Regions from separate parts of the Azoarcus sp. Soil_N_20 genome, predicted to be linked through region 1. Evidence: predicted binding sites of a transcription regulator. Region 1 holds the regulator's gene; each other region holds the start of a gene.

Region 1 (10,159 bases):
TAGGCGGACTCTCGGCGCATGCAGATCAGCCGGCACTGCTCGAATGGATGCGTCATATTGAACCGCCGCCACGACGAACTTTCCTTGTCCATGGAGAGGCTGAAACGACTGCGACCTTTGCCGAACTGGTCAATGCGCTACCGGGTTGGCCCGCGTCGATCGTGCCCGAAGCGCGGGTCGCCTACCCACTGAATTGAGGCGGGAGCCCATGCTCCCGCCCGTAATGCCGGAGTAAGTCATGACCACAAGAACAAGCAGGAGCGGAGGCAATCATTCCTCCAAAGGTGGCAGGCCACGGCGTGTCGAGCAGTTCGATCCCGGCCAGGTGGTCAAGCGTGCAATGCGTGAGCTGCATGATGGGGTCGAGGGTACTGTCGATCCACTCGGCATGAGTGCCCCTATCATTCACGCCCATCTCGCGTGGGCGGCACATCCGCAGGAGCTTGCCGAGCGCCTTGCCGGACTGTCGACCGATTTGTGGAAGCTGCAACTGCACTCGATGAATCGCATGCTCGGACTGCAGAGCAGCGATCCGATTCGTCCGAATGCAGATGATGCCCGCTTCGCTGACCCGGTATGGAGCGAGTACCCCACCTGGGATCTGACCAAGGAGTGGTATCTCGCATTCACACACCACATGCAGAACATGCTTTTCGACACCCCGGGGCTGGCGGGGAAGGAGCGGCGCAGGGCGGCGTTCTGGTGGCGGAACTGGCTCAATGCGATGGCGCCGACCAACTTTCTGTGGACCAATCCGGTGGCGCTGCGCAAGGCGTCGGAGACCCAAGGCGAGAGTCTGGTCAATGGTTTCCGCAATTTCCTCGATGACCTCAAGGCCGGGGATGTGCGAATGACCGACCCCGGTGATTTTCGCGTCGGCGAGAATCTGGCGACCACCGAAGGGGCCGTGGTGTTCCGCAATCGCCTGCTCGAAGTCATTCACTATGCGCCGACCCAGCGCGCAGTGCATGCCGAACCGGTCGTCATTGTCACCCCCTGGATCAACAAGTTCTACATTCTCGATCTGGTGCCGAAGAAAAGCATGATCCGCTTCTTGCTCGACCAGGGCCTGGATGTGTTCATCACCAGCTGGAAGAACCCGGACGGATCGATGCGTGACTGCCGCTTCGACGACTATCTTGTGGACGGGGTGCACGCCATCGTCGAGGTGGCACGGAGTTTTACCGGTGCGCACAAGGTCCATGCCGTGGGTTACTGCATCGGCGGGACTGCACTGGCGATGTACATGGCCTGGGCCAACCGTCATTTCAAGGCGGAGGAGGTGCCCGTTGCCGACTGGACCTTGCTCACCACGCTGGTTGATTTCCACAAGCCCGGTGACATCGAGGTGTTCATCGACGATGCGAGCATTCGCTACATCACCAACAACATGGCGACCAAGGGCTTCCTCGATGGCAGGGAGATGGCGTCGGCCTTCCGGCTGCTGCGCTCCAATGGCCTGATCTGGCACTACGTGGTGCACGGCTGGCTCTACGGCGATACGCCGCCGCCATTCGATGTGCTGTACTGGAACATGGATACCACCCGTATGCCGTTTGCGATGCATGCGTGGTATCTGCGTGAGCTTTATCTGAACAACGCGCTGGTGCATCCGGATGCCCTCGCGGTGGCCGGCGAGCCGCTCGATCTTGCCCGCGTTTCACAGCCGCTGTACGCGGTTGCAGCGGAGGACGATCACATCGCCCCCTGGATGCAGACTTACAAGGTGAATAACCATGTCACCGGCCCCAAGCGTTACGTGCTGTCGAGCTCGGGTCATATCCTGGGCATCATCAATCCCGTGGTGACGCCGGCCAAGCGCAAGTTCTGGGTGGCAGAAGCGCACCGTTCGGATACGGCGGAGCAGTGGCGGGCCAGTGCCATCGAGCACGACGGGAGCTGGTGGACCGACTGGATGGCGTGGCTCAAGCCGCGCGCGGGCGAGTTGGTCGAAGCGCGGCCGGCTGCAACCGCTCAGTACCCTGCACTCGCTCCGGCCCCGGGTACTTACGTGATGGAGCGTTGAGGAGGGCAGAACTTCTGCCCGGGTGCGGACTCCCACACAAGGAGCAGATTCGCCGATTTGACGACCTGGCAGCCACGGAGGTCACCCCATGCAAGCATGCGCGGTTTCACGGTCTTGGCGCGTCATCGGGCTGGCACTGGTGCTGATCGCACTGGTGATGGTCGGTGGGCCGGCAGCCGCAGCCAGCGCGAGCGTGCTGCAATTGGGTGTCGAGGGCGTGATCGGCCCGGCGACGGCCGATTACATTCATCGCGGTCTTGCCCGTGCCGCTCGATCCGGTACCGGGCTGGTCGTGATCGAAATGGATACTCCCGGCGGCCTCGACACCTCGATGCGCATCATCATCAAGGATATTCTTGCCTCTCCGGTGCCGGTGGTCACCTTCGTATCGCCAGAGGGCGCGCGGGCGGCGAGCGCCGGTACTTACATCCTGTACGCGAGTCATATCGCGGCGATGGCGCCGGCGACCAACCTTGGTGCCGCGACCCCGGTGGCGATCGGCATCGGTGGGGCCCAGCCGGGCAAACCCGGCCCCGAAACGCGGCCCGAACCCGCCGAGGATGAGCAGGCTGCAGGGGCCGATAACAAGAAAAAGGATGCCGCATCCTCCGGGAATGGTGACGCTGCCACGAGACCTTCCGCGCAACCCGCGCCAAAGCCGACATCGAAGCCGCTCGCCGGTACCGATGCGATGACCGCCAAATCGGTCGAGGATGCCACCGCCTACATCCGCAGCCTGGCACAGCTGCGCGGGCGCAACGCCGATTTTGCCGAACGCGCGGTGCGCGAGGCGGCGAGCCTGTCGGCAGAGGATGCGCTGGCGCAGAAGGTGATCGATATGATTGCGGCCGACGTTCCTGCACTGCTCGCGCAGCTCGATGGCCGCGAAATTGCCCTGATCGGCGGCAAGGTGGTGCTCGCCACCGCCAACGCCACCATTGAGCACCACGAGCCGGACTGGCGCAACCGCATCCTCGCCTCGCTGGCACATCCGCAGGTGGCGCTGATCCTGATGATGATCGGGATCTACGGCCTGTTCTTCGAGTTCACCTCGCCGGGCTTCGGTGTGCCGGGTGTGGCCGGCGCCATTTCGCTGCTGATTGCGCTCTACGCCTTCCAGTTGCTGCCGGTTAATTGGGCGGGGGTGCTGTTGCTGGCGATCGGTGCCGGTTTGATGCTGGCCGAGGCCTTCATCCCGAGCTTCGGCGTGCTCGGCGTCGGCGGCGTCATCGCCTTCATTGTCGGCGGGCTGTTCCTGATGGACACCGAGGCCCCAGGTTTTGGTGTCCCAGTGGCGTTGGTCATCGGCCTGGCGCTCACCAGTGCGGCGGTGCTGCTGGCGATCGGCAGCTTTGCCGCCCGCAGCTTCAAGCGCCCGGTGGTGAGCGGGCGGGAGGAGATGGCCGGCGCATGCGGTACCGTCATCGGCCCCGCGGTCGAAGGCGGATGGTGGGTGATGGTGCATGGCGAGCGCTGGCGGGCCCGCTCGAATGCCCCGCTCGAACCTGGCAGCAGGGTGCGGGTCGATTGCCTCAACGGGCTTGTGGTGGATGTTTCACCGGTAACCGATTCCCCAAATTTACGGAGCGCCTCATCATGATCGATCTCCAACTTGGCTTTGCGCCCCTCCTGCTCCTGCTCATATTTCTCGTTGTCGCTTCGATCAGGATCCTGCGCGAGTACGAGCGCGGTGTGATCTTCATGCTTGGCCGCTTCTGGAAAGTAAAGGGCCCTGGTCTGGTGATCGTGATCCCGGGTGTGCAGCAGATGGTGAAGGTGGATCTGCGCGTGGTGACCATGGATGTGCCTTCGCAGGACGTGATTTCGCGCGACAACGTGTCGGTCAAGGTGAATGCAATCGTGTTCTTCCGTGTGGTCGACCCGGAGAAGGCGATCATCCAGGTCGAGAACTTCCTGGTCGCGACCAGCCAGCTGGCACAAACGACCTTGCGCGCGGTGCTCGGCAAACACGAACTCGACGAGATGTTGGCCGAGCGCGAGCGGCTCAACCTTGATGTACAGCAGATTCTCGATGCGCAGACCGACTCATGGGGCATCAAGGTGACCAACGTCGAGATCAAGCATATCGATCTGAACGAGAGCATGGTGCGCGCGATCGCCCGTCAGGCCGAGGCAGAACGCGAGCGCCGCGCCAAAGTGATTCATGCGGAAGGCGAAAAACAGGCGGCGCAGGCGCTGATGGAAGCAGCTGCAATGTTGTCGCGCGAACCGGCGGCCATGCAATTGCGCTATCTGCAGACCCTTACCCAAGTGGCCGGTGACAAGAGTTCGACCCTGGTCTTTCCGGTGCCGGTGGACCTGATCGGCAGTTTCCTCGGCCGGGGCAAGGAGGCGGTGCCGAAGGATGCGGCCTGAGTGGCCGCGTTGCACAAGGCGCAAGCGCGGGCTTGACTCTGGTCAAGGTGGCCGCGGGCGCGTCTGTTGGAAACTTCGAATGCGAGCTTGGTTCAGCCGTTGTAGCGTGCCAGGGCGCGGGGGTCATGCAGTTCGATACGTTTTCCATGCACGCTGATCAGTCCGTTGTCGGCGAGGTCGTGGAAGATTCGAGACAGGGTTTCAGGGGTCAGGTTGAGGCGTGAGGCGATGACCTGCTTGCTGGTCGGCAGCGAAATTTCTGCGGGTTTTCCGTCGTCGCTACCGGTTTGCTGCAGCAGATAGCCGATCACGCGTTGAGTGCTCGAACGCAGCGAGTAGGTCTCGACGTCGCGCACCATGTTGTGCAGCCTGATGGCCATCCCGGCGAGAAGCTTGCGGGCAAACCCGGGATCCTGATCGACCAGTTCCGACACCACGTTCTGGCCGATGTGCAGCAGTGCCATGTCGCTCAGGGCCTCGGCGAACACCGGGTAGGGGCGGTCCATGAACATCACCGCTTCACCGAAACTCTGTTGCGGGCCGACGATCTCGACAACCTTTTCGTTTCCCTGGGCGGACGAAAATGCGAGCTTCAACTGACCGGATACCACGAAGTAGAAGCCATGAGCCATATCGCCACGCTGGAACAGCAGCTCGCCCTTGGTGAGATGGCGCTCTCGCGTAAAGCGGGCGACGCGCTCGAGTTCCGGGTCGGACAGTTCGCCAAACAGTGGAATCTGGCGTAGCAGGGCGGTGAGATCGGAAGGGGGATGAGTCATTGCATGCTCCGTCAGTCAAGGCTGAATTCTAACCTCGGCTGGGTCCCGCGCGCAGGCCGTGGCTGCGTCGGGTTTCTGGCCGAAAGGCTTCATTCCTGGAGATATGGCGTGTATCAGACGCTCAAGTACATACATGTGAGTTGCGCGATACTGAGCGTTGGTGGATTCGCGTTGCGCGGATGGTGGATGCTCGGTGACCATCGCCTGCTCGCGCATCGTCTCACCCGAACCTTGCCCCATGTCGTCGACACCGCACTGCTCGGCAGTGCCATCACGATGGCAGTGATGATCGGCCAGTATCCGTTCCAGGCCGACTGGATTACCGCCAAGGTCATCGGCCTGGTGGCGTATGTGGTGCTCGGTACGATCGCCCTCAAGCGTGGACGCACACGGCGGATTCGGGCCATTGCCTATGGTGCGGCACTACTGGTTTTCGGCTGGATCGTGTCGGTCGCGCTGAGCAAGAACCCGGCCGGCTGGCTCGCACAGGTCGTTTGATGTCCTGCGGCAGGATTCGTTCTGTCGAATGCCGCTCAGCGCGCACCCTGCTGGTGCTGGATCAGCTTTTTGAGCCCCGCGTTGTTGAGGATGCGGATGTGCTTCTGCTGAACGGCAACGAGGCCCTCTTCCTGGAAGCGGGAAAAAGCACGCGACACGGTCTCGAGTTTCAGCCCCAGGTAGGAGCCGATCTCCTCGCGCGTCATCCGCAAGTGAAACTCCGCCGCAGAAAAGCCCCGCGCAGTGAAGCGTTGCGACATGTTGAGCAGGAAGGCAGCCAGACGTTCCTCCGCACGCATCGAGCCAAGCAGCATCATCACGCCATGGTCGCGCACGATCTCGCGACTCATGACCTTGTGGAACTGGTGCTGCAGACCCTCTACGACACGCGAGAGTTCTTCGAGTTTGGCGTACGGAATCACGCAGACTTCGCTGTCCTCGAGCGCCACGGCGTTGCAGGAGTGGAGTTCGGTGCTGATACCGTCGAGGCCGAGGATCTCGCCGGTCATCTGAAAACCGGTGACCTGTTCGCGACCGTCCTCGAGCAAGACGTCGGTCTTGAATGAACCGGCGCGGATCGCATAGATGGCTTCGAACAATTCCCCCGCTCGGTACAAGGGCTGCTGGCGTTTGATCTTGCGCCGGGCCCCGACGAGTTCGTCGAGCCGGTCGAGCTCGGTATCGGACATGCCGAAAGGCAGGCACAATTCGAGGAGGTTGCATTGGGAGCACGCGGTCTTGAGTGCTGCCGTGGTGATCGGCACCGTTGCCTTCATTTGCACAGTAAACTTGCTCCGTGTCTGGATCGGGTATATTCCCGCCGTTGATCCAAGTCAACCACAAAATGCCGGCTTTCTGCCATTGTTAAGTACACCTTGACGCAGCGCGACCATGACCAGCCAGACAGAACTTCTATTCGATCCCCAGCTGATTCGTCGTTTCGACATCAACGGGCCCCGTTATACCTCTTATCCCACGGCAGATCGTTTCGTCGAGGCATTCGACGCTCGCGCGCTGACCGACTGGCTTGGCAAACGCGCCGTCGGTGGGGTGAGTCGACCGTTGTCATTATACTTCCACATCCCGTTCTGTAACACGATCTGCTACTACTGTGCCTGCAACAAGATCATCACCAAGGATCATGGGCGCTCGGCCAAGTATTTGAATTACCTGGCGAAAGAGATCGAGATGCAGGTGGCTGCGCTGGGCGGAACGAGGCAGGTCACGCAGTTGCACCTCGGTGGCGGCACCCCGACCTTCCTGTCGCACGGCGAGATGCACCAGTTGATGGAGTCGGTGCGCAAGCACTTCAACCTCGTGCCCAACGGCGAGTACTCGATCGAGGTCGATCCGCGCAAGGTCGATTTCGATACGGTCGAGATGCTCGCCGATCTCGGCTTCAACCGCATGAGCGTCGGCGTGCAGGATTTCGCCGAGGACGTCCAGATTGCCACCAACCGGGTCCAGAGCGTCGAGGAAACCAAGCTGGTGATGGATGCCGCGCGCGCCACCGGCTTCAAGTCGATCAGCATGGACCTGATCTACGGCCTGCCCAAGCAGAACGTGATCAGCTTCAACCGCACCCTCGAGCAGGTGCTCGAACTGTCCCCGGATCGCATCTCGCTGTACAGCTATGCGCACCTGCCCGGGCTGTTCAAGCCGCAGCGCCGGATTGCCCAGAGCGATCTGCCGTCGGCCGATTCCAAGCTGCAGATCCTGCAACTGGCGATCCGGCGGCTTACCGAATCGGGTTACGTCTATATCGGCATGGACCACTTCGCCAAGCCCGACGACGAGCTCACCGTTGCCCAGCGTCAGGGGCGCCTGCATCGCAACTTCCAGGGCTATTCCACCCAGGCGGAATGCGATCTGCTCGCCTTCGGTGTGTCTGCCATCGGCAAGATCGGTCCGGTCTACTCGCAGAACGTGAAGACCCTCGACGAGTACTACGATGCACTCGACCGTGACCAGCTGCCCGTGTTGCGCGGGATCGAACTCACCGCCGACGACCTCCTGCGCCGTGCCATCATCCAGGCGCTGATGTGCCATTTCGAGCTGTCGATCGAATCGATCGAAATCGCCCACCTGATCAACTTCCGCGAGTACTTTGCCGAGGAGCTGGCCGACCTCAAGGAGATGGAGGCTGCAGGGCTGGTCAAGCTGGATGGGGACTGGCTCAGTGTCGAGCCTGCAGGGCGTCTGCTCGTACGCGGTATCGCGATGGTGTTCGACCGCTACCTGCGTGCGGATCGCGAGCGCGCCCGGTATTCCCGGGTCATCTGACGGTGAGGGCGAGGGGAGCGGCGTAGAATGCGCACTCCGCGTCCCCTGCCCAGTTCTGAGAATCTATGCCCGAAACCGGTTATCTGGCCGTCTTCCTGATCGGCCTGCTCGGCGGCACCCACTGCGTGTCCATGTGCGGCGGTATTGTCGGCGCCCTGACCGTGCAGGTGCAGACGCCGACAGACCGCGGTCGGCAGTGGCCGATCCATCTGGCCTACAATCTCGGCCGGATCGGCACCTATACCGCAATCGGTGCCCTGCTTGGCGCAATCGGTTCGGTCGGCATGCTCTACGATGGCGTGCTGCCGGTGCAGATCACGCTCTACGTGCTCGCCAATCTGATGCTGATTGCGCTCGGGCTCTATCTCACCGGTTTCACCCGGCTGCTCGCCCCGGTGGAGCGGCTAGGGCATCAGCTGTGGCGCCGCATCCAGCCCCTTACCCGACGCTTTCTGCCCGCTCGTTCGGTCAAGCAGGCCTTGCCACTCGGCCTGTTGTGGGGGTTCCTGCCCTGTGGTCTGGTGTATTCGATCCTTGCGACGGCATTGGTTACCGGATCGGCCCCCCGCGGAGCGGGCCTGATGCTGGCCTTCGGGCTCGGCACCTTGCCCAATCTGATGCTCGCCGGGATGCTGTTCAAACGCTTCCGTGACCTCACCCGCAACAGCAAGGTCCGGTTTGCGTCGGGTTTGCTGGTGCTCGGTTTCGGAGTGTTCGGGCTGTTCCATGCGCCCACCCTCGGCGGCCAGTTGTGGAGCGGGGTGGTGTGCACGATCTGATCCCGGCGCGTCAGGGGGCGGCCGCTACTGCTCGCTCGACAGTGCGCGCAAGATGGGGCAGGGCGCCGTTGCATCAGTGTGCTGGCAGCAGTTTACGAGCTCGGCGAGGGCTGCCCGCATATCGGCCAGTTGCCGGATCCGGTCGTCGATCAGTTTGATTTTTGCCTGGGCCAGGGCCCGTGCGCGTTCGCGGTCGGTGTCCTCGTTGAGTGCCAGCAGGCCATCGATCTCGTCGAGCGAGAAGCCCAACTGCTGGGCGCGGCGGATCGCGCGCAGGCGGGCGAGTGCAGGCGTCCCGTATACGCGATAGCTTCCGCGCAACTGCTGTGGCTCGGCAAGCAGGCCGCGGCGCTGGTAGTAGCGGATCGTTTCGACGCCGACCTCGGCCGCTCGGGCCAACGCACCGATGGTCAGTTCCTTGCTGATTTGTTGGTCCATGTGTTGACTCCGTACTCAGGTACGGAGTTTAGACTGCACCTCATGTCAAAATACTGCAAGGCAGAAACACGATGCCAGAAAATCCATCCCGTCTGACGGCGCCCTCAGCCGGCCATGCGTCCGCGGCTACACTCGAGCTTTCCATCGGCGGCATGACTTGCGCAGCCTGTTCCACCCGGCTGGAGAAGGTGCTCAACCGTCTGCCCGGGGTCGAGGCCAGTGTCAACCTCGCCACCGAGCGCGCAACCCTGCATTACGCCTCGGGTGCGCTGACGGTTGGCGCTGCGGTGGCTGCGGTCGAGCGCGCCGGCTTTAGTGCGACCGAGGCGGCAAACGTGGTTCGCGAGGAAGTTCGCGCCCGTCAGCAGCGGGAATGGAAGGGCGAGTTCCGGCACTTCTGGATTGCCGCACTGTTGACCCTGCCGCTTGCCGCCCAGATGCCGGCGATGTTCGGCCTGTGGCCGGGCGGCGAGATGCAGCACGACCTCGTGCCGCGCTGGATGCAAATGCTGCTGGCCACCCCGGTGCAGTTCTGGATCGGCGCGCGTTTCTATCGCGGTGCATGGGCTGCGCTGCGGGGTGGCGGTGCAAACATGGATGTGCTGGTCGTGCTCGGCACGTCGATGGCGTATTTCTACAGTCTCGTGGTCACCCTGGCGGACCGCCACGACCTGCATGTGTATTTCGAAGCGTCGGCGATGATCATCACCCTGATTCTGCTCGGCAAACTGCTCGAAGCGCGCGCCAAGGCCCGTACCACCGCCGCGCTCGATGCCTTGCTGCGGCTGCAGCCGAAGATGGCACGGGTTGAACGCGACGGGGTCCTGGTCGAGGTGCCGGTGGAGACGCTGACGCCCGGTGCAGCATTCGTGCTGCGACCGGGTGATGCAGTGCCGGTCGATGGCGTGGTCGAAGCGGGGAACTCGGCACTCAACGAGTCGATGCTCACCGGCGAGAGCCTGCCGGTGGACAAGCAAACG
Region 2 (10,159 bases), on a different contig from region 1:
CAAACGGCATGAGCGTCTGGGATATCGACGATGCCCGCGTCGACGAGGTCGGCGAACTCGTCGGCGCGCTCGATTTCGTGACCCACTGCTATCGCCGCCCCCGTCAGTTGCCGGACTGGCCCTACAACCTCTTTGCCATGGTTCATGCCGGCAGCCGCGAGGCTGCACTCGGGCGCGTGGAGGATATCGTGGCGCTGATGGATAGCCGTTTTACGGGTGCCTGCCGCAGGCACGACGTGCTCTTTTCCACCGCCATCCTCAAAAAGACCGGCCTGCGTCTGATCGGCGGGTGATGGCAAGGCCGCACGCCGGGTGCACGGCGTGCGGCCTTGCTGCCACCCGCGGGCACCTTTGCACCCCGGCGCGTCCGCCGGGCAGTCCGCTCCCGAGCGCGACCGGACAGCGGCGCCGCGCCGAACTCACTGCACCTGCTCGAACTGCTCGCGCAGGCTGTCCACCGCGTCGCGTTCGCCGCGGAGGCGGAAGAACGCTCCGTCGTCGTCCGCGCGCTCCTCGAGGACCTCGCAGTTGGCGTAGATCTCACGACGCAGCTGTTGCGCCGACCACGGCAGGAACAGTTCGGCTTCGACAAGATGCTGCTGGAAGAACGCGACGATCGCGTGGCGCAGGGTCGCGACCTCGTCCGGGCGGCGGGCGCTCATCACGATGCAATCCGGGTAGTGCGCGCGCAGCGCCGCCTCGCGTTCGGCCTGTGCCGCCACATCGCCGACATGGTCGATCTTGTTGAAGACGCGGATCCGCGGCACGACGTTCGCACCGATCTCCTCGAGCACCTTGTCGGTGACCTCGAGCTGGCGCTCGAAGCCGGGATCGCTCGCATCGATGACGTGGAGCAGCAGCGACGCATCGAGCGCCTCGTCGAGGGTCGACTTGAACGACGCGACGAGCCCGTGTGGCAGGTTCTTGATGAAGCCGACGGTGTCGCTGACGAGCACACGGGGCACGCTTTCCGGGTAGAGGGTGCGCACCGTGGTGTCGAGCGTGGCGAAGAGCTTATTGGCCACCAGCACCTCGCTACCGGTGAGCGCCCGCATCAGCGTGGACTTGCCGGCGTTGGTGTAGCCGACAAGCGCGACGCCCGCAAGTCCCTGCCGTTCTTGCCGCCGCGCGCGCTGGGTCTTGCGCTCGGCATCCATGGCGACGATCTCCAGCTGCAGTTCGGCGATGCGGTCACGGATCTTGCGGCGATCCAGCTCGGTGTGCGATTCGCCGGCGCCGCGGCCGCCGACGCCGCTGCGCTGTCGCCCCTGCGGCCCGGCCAGCTTCGCCGCCTCGCGCAGACGCGGGGCCATGTAGCCGAGGCGGGCGATCTCCACCTGCGCCTTGGCCGCGCGGGAGCGGGCGTTGCGATGGAAGATCTCGAGGATGACCATGGTTCGGTCCATCACCTCGCAGCCGACATCCTTTTCGAGATTGCGCGCCTGCGACGGGGAAATCTCGTGATCGACCAGGATCACGTCGATGGCACCGGCGCCAGGGTCGGCACTGTCCTCCAGACCGTCAAACCCGGCTTCGACATTCACGAAGTGGTGTATCTCCTGGCGCTTGCCGACCCCCAGGTAGGCCGTCCGGTCGAAGCCGGTGCGCTTCTGGACGAAGGTGCGGACGACCTCGAATCCCAGTGTCTTGGCCAGTTCGCGCAGCTCGGTGAGCGATGCCTCGAATTCGACGTCGCTCACGCTCGGCAGTTGTACGGCCGCCACGACGGCACGTCCGGGCTTCTCTTTGACTTCTGTTCGCATTCGGGCATTGCTTCTCTTGAGTGGGCCAGGTCGGATAGTACCTGTCAACGCAACGGTCACCGGCAAGGAGTTGCATCCGCCACGGAGGCCGAACCTGCGGCCGGCCAGGACGGGGTCATCATGGCGGGTCGCGAACCCGCCTCCTTCGTCGATGCGGTGTCCCCGAAAGCGTCCAGCGGCCGGTCGGTCACGGACGCAAGGCCGCTCTGCGTCGCCCCGGAAAGCGGCGCCGGAGGGAGCCGAGAACCGATCGGGCTCCGTTTCATCTAAACGGGTTCCACAACCCGAAGAAGGAGCGTGCCATGCATAGCGCGACGAAGACGTTGACGGTTCTGGCCGGTTCGTTGTTGTTGTGGGGCGCAACGGCAACGACCGCGGTCGGAGCCGACATGTCGTTCTTTATCACCAGCGCCGGACCAGGCGCGGGGGCCGATTTCGGCGGTCTCGAGGGGGCTGACCGGCATTGCCAGTCGCTGGCGGCCGCCGCCGGTGCCGGAAACCGGACCTGGCGCGCCTACCTGAGCACCCAGGGCGCAGCGCTCGACGACCCGAACGCAGTCCACGCACGCGACCGGATCGGCAGCGGCCCGTGGTACAACGCCAAGGGGGTGATGGTCGCCAGGAACGTCGAGGATCTCCACTCGGCCACAGCCAACGTGACCAAGGAAACCGCGTTGGACGAGAAGGGCCAGATCGTGAATGGCCGCACCGATAAGCCCAACCGCCATGACATTCTCACCGGTTCCCGCTCCGACGGAACGGCGTTTCCGCCCAGCCCGCCGTATGCGGACATGACGTGCGGCAACTGGACCAAAGGTGGGGACGAGGGGAGTGCCATGACCGGGCATCACGATCGCTCCGGGCCCGCCTTGCACGCCTGGGCGACGTCCTGGAACTCCTCGCATCCGACCCGGGGCGGTTGCAGTCAGAAGGCACTGCAGGGAACGGGAGGCGACGGGTTGCTCTACTGCTTCGCCGAGAAGTAGCGAACCAGGCAGGGTTCACCGAGCGGAACCGCAAGAGAGGGAAGAAAGGGCCGCAACGCGGCCCTTTCTTCAGAGCGGGTTCGGAACCGTCCAGGGGGCGGCGCCGAAGAGATCGCAGCGTGAGCACAGATCTGTGCCCGGGCTTCCGTTCGAGCGCCTTGTGCCTGTTGAAAGCCAGGGGCTCAATCGTACTTCAGGTACTTGAAGCGAGGATCGTCGGGGGTTCCTTCGAGACTCGAACCTTCGTCCTTTCCCGGTTGCCACATGATGACTTCTTCGATCTTCCTGGCCAGTTCGAAGTCCTTGTTGGTGACGCCTTTTGCAGCGTGATTCATCAGCTTCACAATCACAAAGGCATAGGAGATCGACATGTCCGGATGGTGGAATGCGGCTTCCGCCAGATGCCCCACGGTGTTGACCACCATCAGCGTCGATTTCCAACCACTGGTCTTGTATTTACGCCGTATCCAGCCGTTCTCCAGATACCACTGGGGCAATTCTTCCTCCAGGCGTTTCAAGGTTTCGGCGTCCGAATAGACCTCCTCCGGTTTACGTTCTCTCCAACTCATCGCAACCTCCTCACATGGGCAGAAAATCAAGCATACGGCGGATTCCAGTCAGTGACGAAAACCTGGTGCCCACCCAACAAGAATAGGAAGCGGGAGCTGGAAGTTCAACGTCATCGGAACCCTCGCCACACCCGGTCGCAGGCCTTGCTCATGCTGGTCGTGGGTTGAGATCCTGCAGCGGATCGTAGGGCGCCACATTCTCCTGCTCGGCCGCATCGTTGCGGGCGACGATCGCGCGTGCGGGCGACGATCGCGGCGGATTGACCCGCATCATTTTATGTTTTGGCAGCGTGGGCTGTAATCGGGGGAACCAGGAGGTTCGTCCGTCATGTTCCGTATTTCCCAGTTCATCCGCGAGCTCGATCAGCCCACCCCTGTCGGTCCGCGCCGCAATCCGCCCGGACCGGTGGTGATCTGGAACCTGATCCGGCGCTGCAACCTGACCTGCAAGCACTGCTACTCGATCTCGGCCGATACCGATTTCGCCGGCGAGCTGTCGACCGCCGACGTGTTCCGCGTGATGGACGATCTGCAGGCGGCCCGCGTGCCGGTGCTGATCCTGTCGGGCGGTGAGCCGCTGCTGCGGCCGGATATCTTCGAGATCGGACGCCGAGCGAAGGAAATGGGTTTCTATGTCGGCCTGTCGTCCAACGGCACCCTGATCGACGAATCGAACATCGACGAGATCGACGATATCGGCTTCGACTATGTGGGGGTGAGCCTCGACGGTATCGCCGACACCCACGACCGCTTCCGGCGCAAGGCGGGCGCCTTCGATGCCTCGCTCGCGGGGATCCGCCTGTGCCGGCAACGCGGCATCAAGGTGGGCGTGCGCTACACCATGACCGAAGACAATGCGCATGATCTGCGTGCGCTGCTCAGGCTGGTCGAGGACGAGCAGATCGACAAGTTCTACTTCTCGCACCTGAATTACGCCGGGCGCGGCAACAAGCATCGCGGCGACGATGCCCATCACCGCACTACCCGCGAGGCGATGGAGTTGCTGTTCGAGACCTGTCTGACCCTGCACCGGCGCGGCCTCGACAAGGAGTTCGTCACCGGCAACAACGATGCCGACGGGGTGTTCATGCTCGATTGGGTGCGCCGCCGCTTTCCCGACCGGACCCCTCACATCGAAGCCAAACTGCGCCAGTGGGGCGGCAACGCCAGCGGTGTGAACGTGGCCAACATCGACAACCTGGGCATCGTCCATCCCGACACGATGTGGTGGCATGTCCCGCTCGGCAATGTGCGCGAGCGTGCCTTCGGCGAGATCTGGAACGATCTGTCCAATCCGCTGCTGGCCGGCCTGAAGCAGCATCCGCGCAAGCTCGAAGGGCGCTGCGGCGCCTGTCGCTACCTCGAGATCTGCAATGGCAACTCGCGGGTGCGGGCCGAGCAGATCACCGGCAACCCGTGGGCCGAGGACCCGGCCTGCTATCTGAGCGACGAGGAGATCGGCGTGAACGCGTCCGACTATGGCTCGGTCCGGGTGGTCAATACGCCCTGGGTGCGGATCGACAAGGTGTCCACATGAGACCGACGATGAAAACCCTGTTCGGCGCGATTGCCGCGCTGCTGCTGTCGACCCCCGTCTCCGCGGCCGATGCCGGCGCGGCGCACGACGTGGCAGGCTTGTACCAGGCCCATTGCGCAGCCTGCCATGCCCCCGACCGGCTCGGCGGCATGGGTCCGGCGCTGCTGCCCGACAACCTCGCACGGCTGCGCAAGGCCGAGGCCGCCGCGGTGATCGCGGGAGGGCGCGAGGCGACGCAGATGCCCGCCTTCGGCGCCGTGCTGGGCAAGGTCGAGATCGCGGCGCTCGCCGACTGGATCTACACCGCGGTGTCGCCCGAACCGCGGTGGAGTGACGCCGACATCCGCGCCTCGCGCATCCAGCAGGTCGACCCGGCCACGCTGTCCGCGCGCCCGGTGTTCGACGCCGATCCGCTCAATCTCTTCCTTGTGGTGGAGGCCGGTGATCACCATGTGTCGGTGCTCGACGGCGACCGCCTGGAGCCGATCCACCGCTTCCAGTCGCGCTTTGCCCTGCATGGCGGACCGAAGTTCGCCGACGGCGGACGCTATGTGTTCTTCGGCTCGCGCGACGGCTGGATCACCAAGTTCGACCTGTGGAACCTGAAGGTGGTGGCCGAGGTGCGCGCCGGGATCAACACCCGCAACGTGGCGGTGTCCCCCGATGGCAAGCACGTCGCGGTAGCGAACTATCTGCCGCACACGCTGGTGCTGCTCGACGGCGATCTGAACCTGATCAAGTCGATCGAGGCCACCGACCGCGACGGCAAGCGCAGTTCGCGCGTGTCCGCGGTCTACGACGCCACCCCGCGCCAGTCCTTCATCGTCGCGCTCAAGGATGTGGCCGAGGTGTGGGAGGTGAGCTACACCAAAGCGGTGGAGGATATCCCGGTCGGCTTCATCCACGACTTCAAGCAGCGCGAAGGCGCCTTCATCCCCGGTTATCTCAACCCGCGTCGCACCGTGCTCGCGGAAGTGCTGGACGATTTCTTCTTCACCCAGGACTACGCCGAGTTGATGGGCGCCTCGCGCGAGGGCGTGGGCCAGGTGGTGAACCTGGATGCGCGCAAGAAGGTGGCAAACCTGCCGCTCGAAGGCATGCCGCATCTCGGTTCGGGCATCACCTGGAAATGGCGCGATGCGGCCGGTGTCGAGCGCACCGTGATGGCGAGCACCAACCTCAAGGCGGGCGAGGTCACGGTGATCGACATGCAGAGCTGGGAAGTGATCCGGCGCATCCCGACCCGCGGGCCGGGCTTCTTCCTGCGCAGCCACACCACCAGCCGCTATGCCTTCGTCGATTCGATGATGAGCCCCGAGGCAAAGCACATCCTGCAGGTGATCGACAAGCAGACCCTCGAGGTGGTGAAGGAAATCACCGCAAAGCCGGGCCAGACCCTGGCCCACATCGAATTCACCCGCGACGGCAAGTACGCGCTCGCGAGTTTGTGGGAGCAGGACGGCGCCATCGTGGTGCTCGACGCCCGCACGCTCGAGGAAGTGAAGCGCCTGCCGATGAAAAAACCGGTCGGCAAATACAACGTGTGGAACAAGATCAACCGCGACGAAGGCACCAGCCACTGAACGCAGGCGAGCCCCGCTGGTTCTCGCAGGGCCGACTTCAGTCGGCCACCGCCGCCCGGATCGATCACCGCTGCTGTCAGCCGTACTTCTTGATGGCCGATTCGATGGCGCTGCCAGCCTTCAAGAGATCCTCCGGCACCATGACTGGATGGATCTCAATGCTCGCATTGAACGCGACGAACCACGGCTCGGCAATCGCGGGGATCTGCGAAGCATCCTGCATTTCGAGGAATAGGAACGCCGTCCGTTGCCCATTGTCATCCGTGAAATACGCGGCCTCGGGCTTCAGATCCGCAAGTATGGATTGGATGATTGTGCCGAGATTTCCAGCCCTCGCCGCCGCGTTCCCGGCTTCCACGGGAATGTTAGCTTTGACAAGAAATCGCATGGCTCACTTCCCCCATCGCGTGTTCACAGTTCAACATAGCTGATGGTCCAACGCGTTCAAGCGAAATGCGACAGCACCGCGCCAAGTCTCGGGGCACGACGTCAATCTTCGTCGCGACCACATCCGCCTTGCACGATGCGCCAGATCGAGATCCCTGAAGCGCGACCGTGATCGAGGCGCGAACTGGGTCGAAGCCTTTCGTGCCGATCTTCTAAGAAGCCTGGTCAAAGACCAGGCACGTTGTGCTCGCGTGGGCATAGAGCTTGCCGTCCGGTCCGACAAGCCGGCCTTCCGCGGTCGCCACCTGGCGGCCGCCATGGACCAGCCGGCCCTCCGCACGCACCAGGGGCACCGCGTCGGTGAGTGCGCGGACGAGGTTGAGCTTCAGTTCCAGGGTCGTGTAGGCCTTGCCTGCCGGCAGCGTGGAATGCACGGCGCATCCCATGGCGGAGTCGAGCATGGTCGCGAACCAGCCGCCGTGCACCGTGCCCATCGGGTTGCAGTGGCTGAAGCCTGGCTGTCCCTGGAATACGGCGAACCCGGGCTCGATGCGAAGCAGGGTGAAGTCGAGCGTGACCGCCATCGGCGGCGGCGGGATCTCGCCGGCGAGAAGCGCCTGGAATACCTGCAATCCGCTGCGCCCGGCGAGGTGGGCAGGTGAGGCCACGCCGGGAGCGGTCTGGAGACGGGCGCGCACGGCCGCTTCCTCGGCGCGCCAGCGGGCAAGCGTTTCTTCGGGATTCGTCGCGTCGGTTGGCGCTGTCATGAAATCAACTCCTTGATATAGGTGTGCTTCGGCGAGCAATGGTGGCCATGAGACGCGCTGAACGCGACTGCAACGGCACCGCAGTCGGCGGACGGCACCGTTGGCGCTTGGCACCGCTTGGCCGGAAATATGTGTCATCCGTTCATCGCGCGTGCCAGAAAGGCCTGGTGCAGCCAGCGTGGTGTCGCCCACGTCAGGATCACGAGGGCCTTGTTCGCCCAGCCCGGCACGACGCTGATGCGTCCGGCCTGCAAGGCGCGGATGCCGGCGCGGACCACGGGGGCCGGCTGCATCATCAGGCCCTTCAACGCGGGCGTGATCTTCTGCTGCGCCGCGGCGGCGAACCCGGTGTCCGACATGCCCGGGCAAAGCGTCGTGACGGTGACGCCATCGCGCTTGAGCTCGCGATGAAGCGCTTCGCCCAGACGCAACACGTAGGCCTTGGCGGCTGCATAGACGGCGAAGTTCTGCACGCCCTGGTAGGCCAGCAGGCTCGCCACCAGCAGGATCTTCCCGCGTCCTCGTGTCCGCATGTCGTGCGCAAAGACATGGGTGACCGCGGTCAGGCTCGCCACATCCAGCTGCACCATCGCCAGCGCCGCATCCAGCTGGCAATCCACGAACGGGCCTTGCAGTCCATGGCCGGCGTTGTTGATCAGGACGTCGATCGCAATGCCCCGCTCGTGGAGGCGCCGATGCAGTTGGGTGACCGCTGCAATGTCCGAGAGGTCGACCTGCTCCGCCACGACCTCGATGCGGTACTGCCGACGTAGTGCCTCGGCGAGTGCTTGAAGCCGGTCCAGCCGGCGCGCCACCAGGACCAGCGAGTGGCCTTGCCGGGCATATTGGCGGGCGAACTCCTCGCCGAAGCCGCTCGATGCGCCCGTGATGAGCACCCAGGAATTGTTTGGTTTGGTCATATTGGTCACTTGTGGTCGGTAGTGGAAAGGTCGCTGTAGAGGTGGTTGCTGCTTGCATGCGGCGCATCCCATCCGCCCCCCAATGCCCGGAAGGAGGCAATGGCGGCGCGCGCAGCCTCCGTTTGTGCCTGTGTCTTCGCGTCGCGCGCCTGCAGCAAGTTGCTGTCGGCATCGAGCACCTCGATCAGGCTGACGACGCCGCCCTCGTAGGCGGCCAGCGCGTTCTCGCGCGCACGGGCGAGCGACGATTCACCGCGCGTCAGGATGCCGACCTGGGCCTCGCGCTTGACGAGGGCGGAGAAGGCGTTCTCGACATCCTCGGTCGCGCGCAACACGGCCAGCCGCCAGGCCGCCAAGGCTTCGGCCTCCTGGCCACGCGCGGCGGCGATCTGCGCGTCGACGCGGCCGAAGTCGAACAGGCGCCAGCGCAGTCCGAGGACGCCCTGGGCCTGGCTGGCGCCCGCGGTGAAGAGGTTGCCGCTCGAAATCGCGGTGGCGCTGCCGAGCAGGGCGGCGAGCGAGAACTTGGGGTAGTACTCCGAAACCGCCACGCCGATGCGCGCATTGGCCGCAGCAAGGCGCCGCTCGGCGACGATGAGATCGGGCCTGCGCCGAATCATCTCCGCCGGGGTGCCGGTCTCGGCCAGCCCCGGCGCCACCGGGACCGGCGCCACCGGGGCCAGCGCCGTGCGGTAAGTTCCCGGCTGCACGCCGAGCAGCACGTCGAGCGCGTTCATCGCCGAATCGAGGCCGGCTTCCAGCACGGGGATCTGCGCCTCGGCCTGGGTGAGCGAGCCCTCGGCCTGGTTCATCTGGAGTTCGGCGGCGACCCCCTTCTCGTACTGGAGCGTGACCAGGGCGAGCAACTGGCGGCGGGTCTCCACCTGGTGTGTGGCGGTCGCGATGCGCGCCTGCAAGCCCCGGATCGTGACGTACACGTCCGCGGTCTGCGCGGCCACGGCCAGCCGCGTCGCCACCGCGCCGGCCTCGGAGGCCTGGTACGCCGCGTGTGCGGCCTCCCGCCCGCGCCGCAGGCCGCCGAACACGTCGATCTCCCAGCTCGCACCGAGGTTGGCCTCGTAGGCGCTGCCGCTGCGATCGAAGCCGGGCGTGGCGTCGAGCACCTGCCCCAGCGGGGTCTCGACCGACTGGTAACCGCGCGCAGCGTGTACACTCACGTTGGCGGCCGGAAGCAGCGCCGCATCGGCGTAGCGCAATGACGCGCGCGACTGGGCGACACGTGCCGCAACTTGCGCGATGTCCAGGTTCTGTTCGAGGGCCAGGGAGACGAAGCGCGTCAGCAGGGGATCGTCGAAGGCGGCCCACCAGATCGCGAGGTCTGCCTGATGCGCAACCTGCCGGTGATCGACACCGTCCTGCCCGAGGAAGGCGGACGATAGTGCGATCTCGGGCGGCCGGTAGTCGGGCCCGACGGCGCAGCCCGTCAAGACACCGACGCTCAGAAGAAGGGCGAGACAGCGGGGGTGGGTGAGCATGAGCGTCCTTCGGGGAGTTGAACTGTTGGTGTGACTATAATCCAAAGTAGTCACTAGTTGTCAAGCACGAGCATGCGAGGTATTGTTTTTCCCATGAGTGAAATCACATCTTCCGTCCCCCAGTCGCGCGGCCCCGTCGACCACAGCGTTC
Region 3 (10,159 bases), on a different contig from region 1:
CCGATGACCTCGGTGGCGGGGCAGCCGGAGTAGGTCGGGGTCACCACCACGGTGATCCCGTCCTCGCGGCAGCGCAGCTCGCGGATGATGCCGAGCTCGACCACCGACACCGCCGGCACTTCGGGGTCGGGCACGGTGTCGAGCAGGGTCCAGGCCTGGGCTTCGGTCAGCATGGCACGCTTACCACTGCGCACCCGGGTAGGTACGCTGCATGTACTGCATGGTCGCCAGCAAATGGCCCATGTGCTCGGAGTGGCGGCCGAACTTGCCATAGCTCCTGAACGGCGTACGTGACGGCACCACCAGCGTGGCCTCGGCCAGCACCGGCAGCACCATCGCTTCCCACGCCGCTTCCAGTTCACCCCAGGCCGGGCCGATGGCGGCGGCGGACACCGCCTCGTCGGTCGGGTTGGCGGCGAACAGTTCGGCGGTGTAGGGCCACAGGTAGTCGAGCGCCGCCTGGGTCTTGTCGTGCGACACCGCAGTGCCGTCGCCGAGCCGGATCACCCACTCGGCCGAGTGATTCAGGTGGTAGCGCGCCTCCTTCAGGCTCTTGGCGGCGATCGCCGCGAGTTCGCGGTCGGACGACTGCACCAGCTTCTCCCACAGCAGCACCTGGAAGGCGCTGAACAGGAAGTTGCGCACCGTGCTGCGACCGAAGTCCTCGTTCGGCACTTCCATCATGGTGATGTTGCGGTAGTCGCGTTCGACGCGCAGGAAGGCGATCTGGTCTTCGTCGCGGCCGCACCCTTCGAGCCTGCCGGCGTGGGTCAGCAGCAAACGGGCCTGGCCGACGAGGTCGAGCGCGATGTTGGCGAGTGCGAGATCTTCCTCGAGCACCGGGGCGTGACCACACCACTCGGACAGGCGCTGACCGAGGATCAGGGCGTTGTCGCCGAGGCGCATCACGTATTCGATATGTTCCGCCGTGGCGGTGTTCTGTTGGCTCATGTCGGCCCCCATCACATGTGGTTAACTTCTTCGGGCAGCTGATAGAAGGTCGGGTGGCGGTAGATCTTGTCTTCGGCCGGATCGAACAGTTCGGGCTTGGCGTCGGGGTCGGACGCCACGATGTCGGCGGCCTTCACCACCCAGATCGACACGCCTTCGAGGCGGCGGGTATAGACGTCGCGCGCCATCTGCAGCGCCATCGTCGCGTCGGGGGCGTGCACGCTGCCGCAGTGCTTGTGGTCGAGGCCGTTACGGCTGCGGATGAAGACTTCCCACAGCGGCCATTCTTTACGTTCCATGTTCCTTGTCTCCTTGCCGCCGATGGCGGCGCTGATTTCACGATGGCAGGCACCGTTGCTAGCAGGTCCCTTCCCCTTCAAGGGGAAGGACAGGATGGGGATGGGTTCTTATTCAGCGCCCGCAAACCCCATCCCCACCCCAACCCTCCCCTTGAAGGGGAGGGAGAAAACGCTCTCACGCGGCCTGCTTTTCCCTTGCCGCCCGCTTCCTCGCATGTTCCAGCGCCGCTTCGCGGACCCAGGCCCCGTCGTTCCAAGCCTTGTTGCGCGCGGCCAGACGATCGACATTGCACTGACCGTGGCCGCCGACCACGCTCCAGAACTCGTCCCAGTCGATCGCGGAAAAGTCGTAGTGGCCGCGTTCGGCGTTCCACTTCAGCTCGGGGTCGGGCAGCGAGATGCCGAGCACCTCGGCCTGCTTCACCGTGGCGTCGACGAACTTCTGCCGCAGGTCGTCGTTGGAGATGCGCTTGATGCCCCAGCGCGCGGTCTCGGTGTGGATGCTGTCACGGTCGTGCGGGCCGAACATCATGATCGACGGCAGCCACCAGCGATCGACCGCGTCCTGCACCATCGCGCGCTGCTCTTCCGTGCCCTTCATCATCTGCAGCAGCAGGTCGTAGCCCTGGCGCTGGTGGAAGGACTCCTCCTTGCACACCCGGACCATGGCACGCGCATAGGGGCCGTAGCTGCACTTGCACAGCGGAATCTGGTTCATGATCGCGGCGCCGTCGACCAGCCAGCCGATCACGCCGATGTCGGCCCAGGTCAGGGTCGGGTAATTGAAGATCGAGCTGTACTTGGCCTTGCCCGACAGCAGCGCTTCGGTCAGTTCGTCGCGCGACACGCCGAGCGTTTCGGCCGCGGCATACAGGTAGAGACCGTGACCGCCCTCGTCCTGCACCTTGGCCAGCAGGATGGCCTTGCGCTTGAGGCTGGGCGCGCGGGTGATCCAGTTGCCTTCGGGCAGCATGCCGACGATCTCGGAGTGGGCGTGCTGGCTGATCTGGCGGACCAGGGTCTTGCGGTAGGCCTCGGGCATCCAGTCCTTGGCCTCGATGAAGCCGCCGCCGTCGATCCTGGCGTTGAACTCGGCCAGGTATTCGGGGTTCTCGACCTTGCGCGGGCCCTTGGCCTCGCCGTCCGGAACGCTGAGTGACTGTGTGTACATGGTGGACTCCTCGTGGGGGATACACTCGCGGCGACGCGGGATCGCCCGCCGCGGGAGGTTCGTTATTCTTTGGGGCGACGGTCGATGACGCGCTTGGCCTTGCCGACGGTGACGCGCTCGATCGAGAACGGCTCGCCGACCATCACCTTGCAGGACACGCCGATCAGGCTCTTGATCGAGTGCGTGAGCTCCTTCGCCAACGCCTCCTTCTGTTCCGGATGACGACCGACATTGGCTTCGGCGTTGACTTCCACCTTCACCGTCAGCGTGTCCATGTGGCCGTTCTTGTCCACTTCGAGCAGATACTGCGGCGCCAGTTTGGGCATCTTGCAGATCAGTTCCTCGATCTGGGTCGGGAACACGTTTACACCGCGGATGATCAGCATGTCGTCGGAACGGCCGGTGATCTTGGCCATCCGCCGCATGCTGCGCGCGGTGGGCGGCAACAGGCGGGTGAGGTCGCGGGTGCGGTAGCGGATCACCGGCATCGCTTCCTTGGACAGCGAGGTGAACACCAGTTCGCCCTCCTCGCCGTCGGCCACCACCTCGCCGGTTTCCGGGTTGATGATCTCGGGGTAGAAGTGGTCTTCCCAGATCGTCGGGCCGTCCTTGGTCTCGACGCATTCGTTGGCCACGCCGGGGCCCATGACTTCGGACAGACCGTAGATGTCCACCGCGTCGATGCCGGCGCGGGCCTCGACCGCCAGCCGCATCGCCGGGGTCCACGGTTCGGCGCCGAAGATGCCGATCTCGAGCGAGGTGCTCTTCGGATCGATGCCCTGCGCCTCCATCTCGTCGAGGATGGTCAGCATGTAGGACGGCGTCACCATGATGATCTTGGGCTTGAAGTCCTGGATGATCTGGACCTGCTTCTCGGTCTGCCCGCCCGACATCGGGATCACCGTACAGCCCAGGCGCTCGGCACCATAGTGCGCGCCCATGCCGCCGGTAAACAGCCCGTAGCCGTAGGACACATGGACCATGTCGCCGGGACGTCCGCCCGAGGCGCGGATCGAGCGCGCCACCACGTTGGCCCAGGTATCGATGTCCTTCAGGGTGTAGCCCACGACCGTGGGCTTGCCGGTGGTACCCGACGAGGCATGCACCCGCGCGACCTTCTCGATCGGCACCGCGAACATGCCGAAGGGATAGTTGTCGCGCAGGTCGTGCTTGGTGGTGAAGGGGAACTTCGCCAGATCCTCGAGGGATTTCAGGTCGTCGGGATGGACGCCCTTGTCGTCGAACTTGTTGCGGTAGTGCGGCACGTTCTCATAGGCGTGGCGCACGCTCCACTGCAGCCGCTCGAGCTGCAGCGCACGCAGCTCGTCGATGCTGGCCTTCTCGATCGGCTCGAGCTCGGGGGGCGAATAGGTGTTCACCGGCATGTCTGTCTCCTCTTTCCTCTGTATCCGCTTCAGTCTTGCTGTTCTTCAGAGCTCGATCACCGGCCGGCCCTTGATCCGGTACGACTTGCCACGCATCACCGCGATCAGCTCGCCGTTCTGATTGGTCACGGTGATGTCATAGACCCCGGTGCGCCCGGCGGCAAACACTTCCTGTGCCGCGGCGGTCAGCATGTCACCCGGGCGTCCCGGGGCCATGAAGTCCACGCTGATCCCGGACGCCACGGTCTGCTCGTTGCCGCTGTTGCAGGCATAGGCGAACGCGGTGTCGGCCAGGGTGGTGATGAAGCCACCGTGGCAGATGCGAAAGCCGTTGAGCATGTCCTCACGCACCTTCATCGTGATCGTCGACCGGCCCGGTCCGACCTCGACGAAGGCCATGGCAAGGCTGCGTGCGGCCTGGTCGCGCTCGAACATGCCGTCGCGCACCTTCTCGGCCAGCAGCTGCGGATCGTGGCCGGCGGTGAGGTCGCGGTACTGGGCTTCACTCATGGAAACTGCCTCCGTTGTAGTTCTTGCGCTGGATCAGCGGCGACACGCGATAGCGCTCCTCGCCGTAGTGGTCGTGCAGATTGGCCAGCACGCGGGCGACGAAGCCCACGCCGATCTGATCGGCCCAGGCCAGTGGCCCCTTCGGGTAGTTGGTGCCGAACCGCATCGCCAGATCGACGTCGGCTGCGCTGCCGATCCCCTGCAGCACCGCGTCGGCCGCTTCGTTGGCGAGCATCGCCACCGTGCGCAGCCCGATCAGGCCGGCGACGTCGTCGATCCGCGAAACCGCCACGCCGGTGCGCTGTAGCGTGCCGACCACCGCGTTCCAGGCGCCATGGCCGCAGCGGTCGGCACGCGCCAGTACCAGGCGCGGGGTGACCGCGTAGTCGAGGCACAGGTCGAGCAGCACCAGGGTGGCGATGCCGTCCTCGGCCGCACGCCGGGTCGCGGTGCGGCCGTCGGCCAGCATCAGGCGCGCGCCGCCGATTTCGAGCCAGCCGACCGCACCGGCGGGCGCCGCGCTGCGGCTCACCGCGACGCCGGCCGCTTCGAGGCGGGCGATGAGAGGCTCGGCCACACCGAGACTGCCCACCGCGGTGACACTGCGCTCGGCGGCGGCTGGCGCTTCGGTCTGCGCATCGGGCCTGACCGCCCCGGCGGCATAGTCGTAAAAACCGCGACCGCTCTTGCGCCCGAGCCGCCCGGCCAGCACCAGGTCGTGCTGGATCAGGCTGGGGGTGAAGCGCTTGTCACCGAAATAGGCGTCGAACACCGAGCGCGTCACCGCAGCGTTCACGTCGTGGCCGATCAGGTCCATCAGTTCGAACGGCCCCATCGGAAAGCCACAGGCTTCGCGCAGCGCGGCGTCGATGGTGGCCGGTTCGGCCGCCTGCTCGTTCGCCACCCGCAAGGCTTCGGCGTAGAACGGCCGGGCGACGCGGTTGACGATGAAGCCGGGGGTGGATTTCGCATGCACCGCGACCTTGCCCCAAGCTCTGGCAGTGTCGTACAGCGTGGCCGCGATCGCCGGATCGGTGGCGAGGCCGGACACGATCTCGACCAGCTTCATCCGCGGCGCGGGATTGAAGAAGTGCAGACCGGCCAGGCGCTCGGGACGCGCCAGCGGCGCCGCCATCGCGGTGATCGACAGCGAGGAGGTGTTCGACGCGAGGATCGCTTCGGCGCCGAGCAGGCGCTCGAGCTGCAGGAAAAGCTGCTGCTTGATTTCGAGCTTCTCGACGATGGCCTCGATCGCCAGCCCCGCATCGGCAGCGTTCGTCAGGTCGGTGATCGCAGTCAGGCGCGCCATGGTCGCCTCGCGCTCGGCCGCGCTCAGCTTGCCTTTCGACACCAGGAAGTCGAGGTCTTTCGCGATGCCGGCAAGGCCCCGGTCGATCGCTTCCGCCTGGGTGTCATACAGATACACCGGATGGCCCACCAGCGCCGCAACGTGGGCGATACCCGCGCCCATTGCGCCGGCACCGATCACCAAGACCCTGACCTTCTTGTCGAGCGCCACGACTCAGTTCCCCTTGAACTGCGGCGCGCGCTTTTCCATGAAGGCGGCGACGCCCTCGCGGTAGTCGTTGGACCGTCCGCACTCGCGCATCATGTCGCGCTCGAGCCCGAGCTGGGTATCGAAATCGTTGGTGGAACTAGCCCAGATCGCCTTCTTGGTCTGGGCAAAGCCGAAGGTCGGGCCCTTGGCCATCTGCGCCGCGAGCGCCTGCACCGTGGGCAGCAGGGCCTCGTCGTCCACGCACTTCCAGATCAGCCCCCAGGCTTCGGCCTGCTCCGCCGACACCTTGTCGCCGAGCAGCGCCAGACCCATCGCACGCGCCGGACCGAGCAGGCGCGGCAGAATCCAGGTGCCACCGGTATCGGGGATCAGGCCGAGCTTGCAAAAGGCCTGGATGAAACTCGCCGAGCGTGCCGCGAACACCATGTCGCAGGCCAGCGCGAGGTTGGCCCCGGCGCCGGCAGCCACGCCATTGACCGCGCAGATCACCGGAAGATCGAGATTGCGCAACGTGGTGACCAGCGGTTTGTAGTTCTTCTCCACCGAAGCGCCCAGGTCCGGCGCTTCGCCACCGGCGGCCACCGAACGGTCGGACAGATCCTGCCCGGCACAGAAGCCACGCCCGGCACCGGTGATCACCAGCACCCGCACCGACCCGTCGGCGCGACCGGCCTTGACCTGCGCCAGCGCGGCACGCACTTCGCCGTGCATCTGGTCATTGAAACTGTTCAGGCGGTCGGGGCGGTTCAGGGTCAGCGTGGCGACGCCCGCATCGACTTCAAAACGGATGGTTTCGCTGGATCCGGCTGCTGCACTCATCGTGTCTCCTCCTTGTATTCAGCACCGTGCTGAGGCACGCTGCATCCTTGTTCGGGGCCGGGTCGATCGCTGCTCTTCGTTGTTTGACCGACCGGTCAATCAATAGTAATCTTGATCCAGATCAAAAGACAAGCATTTTTCACTTGATCTTTTTCTGCTCCACGGCACCACCAGAATTCACCGGTCGGCACCCCTGCCAGACCCGACCAATCAGGAGACAAGGCATGACCCACCCGCTATTCGAGAAGCACAAAGCCACCCTGGACGCCGCCATTGCCGCCATTCACGGGCGCGGCTACTGGACACCCTACGCCGAAATGCCGAGCCCCCGCGTTTACGGCGAAACCGCCGCCGACGACGGAAAGGCCGCCTTCGAAGCCTGCCTCGGCAAGGACTTCGTCCTCGACCAACCGGGCCAAACCGGCTGGGCCGCCACCGAACGCTCGCCCTACGGCATCGACCTGAACGTGCGCTACCCGGTGTGCGATCCCGAGGTCCTGGTCGCCGGCGCGCAGGCCGCGATGGACGGCTGGCGCAGGGCTGGCGCGGCAGCCCGCGTGGGCGTCTGCCTCGAGATCCTCGATCGCCTGAACAAGCGCAGCTTCGAGATCGCCCACGCGGTGATGATGACCACCGGCCAGGGCTGGATGATGGCCTTTCAGGCCGGCGGCCCGCACGCTCAGGACCGCGGCCTCGAAGCCGTCGCCTACGCCTGGGACGAGATGAGCCGGGTGCCGGCCGAGACCCTCTGGGAAAAGCCGCAGGGCAAGAACCCGCCGCTGAAGATGAAGAAGCACTACGAGATCGTCGGCCGCGGCGTCGGCCTGGTGGTCGGCTGCGGCACCTTCCCGACCTGGAACACCTACCCCGGCCTGTTCGCCACCCTCGCCACCGGCAACCCGGTGATCGTCAAGGCTCACAGCAACGCGATCCTGCCCGCCGCGATGACGGTGAAGATCGCGCGCGAAGTGCTGGCCGAAGCAGGCCTCGACCCCAACCTGGTGAGCCTCGCGGTGGTCGACAAGCGCGCCGCCACCCAGGCGCTGGCCACCCACCCGGCGGTGAAGTCGATCGACTTCACCGGCAGCAACGTGTTCGGCCAGTGGCTGATCGACAACGCGAAGCAGGCTCAGGTCTATGCCGAGCTTGCCGGCGTGAACAACGTCGTCATCGAATCCACCGCCAGCTACAAGGCGATGCTGCGCAACCTCGCCTTCACCCTGTGCCTGTACTCGGGCCAGATGTGCACCACCACCCAGGCCATCCTGGTGCCGGCCGACGGCATCGATACCGACCAGGGCCACAAGAGCTTCGATGAAGTCGCCGCCGACCTCGGCATCGCGATCGACAAGTTCCTGGCCGACCCGGCGGTGGCCACCGCGGTGCTCGGCGCGATCCAGTCCGATGCCACCCTGCAGCGCATCGCCGAAGCAGGTGAATACGGCAAGGTCGTGCTCGCCTCGAAGAAGATCGAGCACGCCGACTTCCCCCAGGCCGAAGTCCGTACCCCGATGCTGCTGACCTGCGACGCCGCCGACGAGAAGAGTTATATGGAAGAGCGTTTCGGTCCGATCGCCTTCGTGGTCAAGGTCGCCGACGGCGCCGCCGCGGTCGCGCTGTCCGAGCGCATTGTCAAGGAACATGGCGCGCTGACCGTCGGCCTGTACTCGAGCAAGCCGGAAGTCATCGACGCGATGACCGACGCCACCCTGCGCGCCGGCGTGGCGCTGTCGATCAACCTCACCGGCGGCGTGTTCGTAAACCAGTCGGCGGCCTTCTCCGACTACCACGGCGTGGGCATGAACCCGGCAGCCAACGCGAGCTACTCCGACAGCGCCTTCGTCGCCAACCGCTTCCGCGTGGTGCAGCGGCGCTATCACGTGGAGTAAAGCGGTCGGAGGCCCGCGGGTTTTCGTGGGGCCGCTCAGTCGGCTACAGGGCTAATGCCTGGTGCGGGTGCCCGCGTCACCTCCTGCGGCGGACTGAAGTCCGCCCTACGGCGGCTGTGCCGGGAACAGGTGCCTGGCCCGGATAGCAGCGCCTATGGCAACCGCCCGTTTCCGAAACACCTCGCCACCTTCACCGCGACGGGTCGGGGGCGGGGTGGCGGCAACTTCTGTCGTGCCGAGCGGAGGGCGTTCGCGGGGGAAACAAGGCGATGCATGTCTGAGGGAGCATCGCGACCGAGTTTGCATCGCCGCCCCCGCGGACGTCCGCAGCGAGGGCAGCCGAAGGCCACGACAGCAGGCGCCGCCAACCCGCCCCCGACCCGTCGCAGGCACGGGCCATTGAGAACCAGCGGTCTGAACAGACACAGCATCATGGAACTCGCAGAAAGGGCGGCCGACTGAAGTCCGCCCTACGATCCGCCCTTGAGCCCCCGCAACATCCAGGCGCCGTCGAAACGGCAACAATAGCCACACGAGGAGACACCCCATGCCCTGTTACGAAATCGACGGACTCAAGCCCGTCATCCACCCCACCGCCTACGTTCACCCCGATGCCGTGCTGATCGGCGACGTCATCGTCGGCGCACGTTGCTATGTCGCCCCGCTCGCCTCGCTACGCGGCGACTTCGGCCGCATCGTGCTCGAGGAAGGCAGCAACATCCAGGACACCTGCGTGATGCATGGTTTTCCCGGCGCCGACACGGTGATCGAGGTCGATGGCCACGTCGGTCACGGCGCGGTGCTGCACGGCTGCCGCGTCGGCCGCAACGCCCTGATCGGCATGAACGCCGTGATCATGGACAACGCCACCATCGGCGAATCGACCATCGTCGCCGCCTGCGCCTTCATCAAGGCCGGCATGGAGATCCCGCCGCGCAAGCTCGTCGCCGGCATGCCCGCCAGGATCGTGCGCGATCTCTCCGAGCAGGAAATCAACTGGAAAATCGACGGCACCCGCTGCTATCAGGACCTCACCGTGCGCAGCCTCGCCACTCTCAGACCATGCGCGCCGCTCACCGAGATGGAGGCCGGACGTCAGCGCTTCGCGTTTCCGGGCGTGGTGCCGCTGGTCGACGCCAAAAAGGCGAGCTGAACGCAGACACGGTGCGCATGTCGGTGTAGAGCCGGTCTGCGCCAGTGTGCGATCTGCACTGGCTGCGGCCCGGTCTTAGGGATAGGCTGAACTCTGTCACCGTCCACCGCCACTGCATTGAGCATCCCGATGAGTACTGCCTCCACCGTTTCGAACCCGAGCCATCTGCCGGATACAGGGAACCTGTTCGCCGACTGCCCGCGCAGCGGCCCGACCGAGAGCTTTCTCCCGCTGCTGCAGTCGGACACCACCTGCATCGAACGCATCGTCTCGCACGGCCACGCCAGCCCGCCCGGCTTCTGGTACGACCAGCCCGACGACGAATGGGTGATGCTGGTCAGCGGGGCGGCGGAACTCGCCTTCGACGACGGTCGGAAGATGATCATGCGTCCCGGCGACTGGGTGACGATTCCGGCCCGCTGTCGGCACCGGGTCGAGTCGACCGGTCCGGAAACCGTGTGGC

What was found. Region 1 encodes FNR, which switches genes on or off when oxygen is low (the NO sensors DNR and NnrR bind a similar motif). Its sites were predicted from a motif close to TTGANCTAGNTCAA; they were not measured.
Region 2: nirJ (heme d1 biosynthesis radical SAM protein NirJ) is a predicted target of FNR. The motif match lies at 3,579-3,592, and genes of this name have one in related genera.
Region 3: paaG (2-(1,2-epoxy-1,2-dihydrophenyl)acetyl-CoA isomerase PaaG) is a predicted target of FNR. The motif match lies at 6,766-6,779, and genes of this name have one in related genera.

Annotation. Positions count from the first base shown of each region.
Region 1 is NZ_JBDGKX010000018.1:26,398-36,556, forward strand. Features, by position in the region: gene AC3A35_RS24190 (MBL fold metallo-hydrolase RNA specificity domain-containing protein) at 1-197, shown strand, start outside; gene AC3A35_RS24195 (PHA/PHB synthase family protein) at 341-2,026, shown strand; gene AC3A35_RS24200 (NfeD family protein) at 2,115-3,626, shown strand; gene AC3A35_RS24205 (slipin family protein) at 3,623-4,402, shown strand; gene AC3A35_RS24210 (Crp/Fnr family transcriptional regulator) at 4,495-5,181, opposite strand; gene AC3A35_RS24215 (SirB2 family protein) at 5,290-5,679, shown strand; gene fnr (fumarate/nitrate reduction transcriptional regulator Fnr) at 5,715-6,455, opposite strand; gene hemN (oxygen-independent coproporphyrinogen III oxidase) at 6,571-7,962, shown strand; gene AC3A35_RS24230 (sulfite exporter TauE/SafE family protein) at 8,028-8,741, shown strand; gene AC3A35_RS24235 (MerR family transcriptional regulator) at 8,766-9,179, opposite strand; gene AC3A35_RS24240 (heavy metal translocating P-type ATPase) at 9,251-10,159, shown strand, end outside.
Region 2 is NZ_JBDGKX010000013.1:103,381-113,539, reverse strand. Features, by position in the region: gene ahbB (siroheme decarboxylase subunit beta) at 1-293, shown strand, start outside; gene hflX (GTPase HflX) at 420-1,763, opposite strand; gene AC3A35_RS21780 (hypothetical protein) at 2,066-2,749, shown strand; gene AC3A35_RS21775 (4a-hydroxytetrahydrobiopterin dehydratase) at 2,932-3,318, opposite strand; gene nirJ (heme d1 biosynthesis radical SAM protein NirJ) at 3,647-4,855, shown strand; gene AC3A35_RS21765 (cytochrome D1 domain-containing protein) at 4,864-6,438, shown strand; gene AC3A35_RS21760 (DUF3303 family protein) at 6,515-6,826, opposite strand; gene AC3A35_RS21755 (PaaI family thioesterase) at 7,038-7,592, opposite strand; gene AC3A35_RS21750 (SDR family NAD(P)-dependent oxidoreductase) at 7,727-8,512, opposite strand; gene AC3A35_RS21745 (efflux transporter outer membrane subunit) at 8,518-10,008, opposite strand; gene AC3A35_RS21740 (TetR/AcrR family transcriptional regulator) at 10,102-10,159, shown strand, end outside.
Region 3 is NZ_JBDGKX010000012.1:6,215-16,373, forward strand. Features, by position in the region: gene paaD (1,2-phenylacetyl-CoA epoxidase subunit PaaD) at 1-173, opposite strand, end outside; gene paaC (1,2-phenylacetyl-CoA epoxidase subunit PaaC) at 181-951, opposite strand; gene paaB (1,2-phenylacetyl-CoA epoxidase subunit PaaB) at 963-1,250, opposite strand; gene paaA (1,2-phenylacetyl-CoA epoxidase subunit PaaA) at 1,426-2,421, opposite strand; gene paaK (phenylacetate--CoA ligase PaaK) at 2,484-3,806, opposite strand; gene paaI (hydroxyphenylacetyl-CoA thioesterase PaaI) at 3,852-4,316, opposite strand; gene paaH (3-hydroxyacyl-CoA dehydrogenase PaaH) at 4,309-5,835, opposite strand; gene paaG (2-(1,2-epoxy-1,2-dihydrophenyl)acetyl-CoA isomerase PaaG) at 5,839-6,654, opposite strand; gene paaN (phenylacetic acid degradation protein PaaN) at 6,879-8,543, shown strand; gene paaY (phenylacetic acid degradation protein PaaY) at 9,091-9,696, shown strand; gene AC3A35_RS20565 (cupin domain-containing protein) at 9,826-10,159, shown strand, end outside.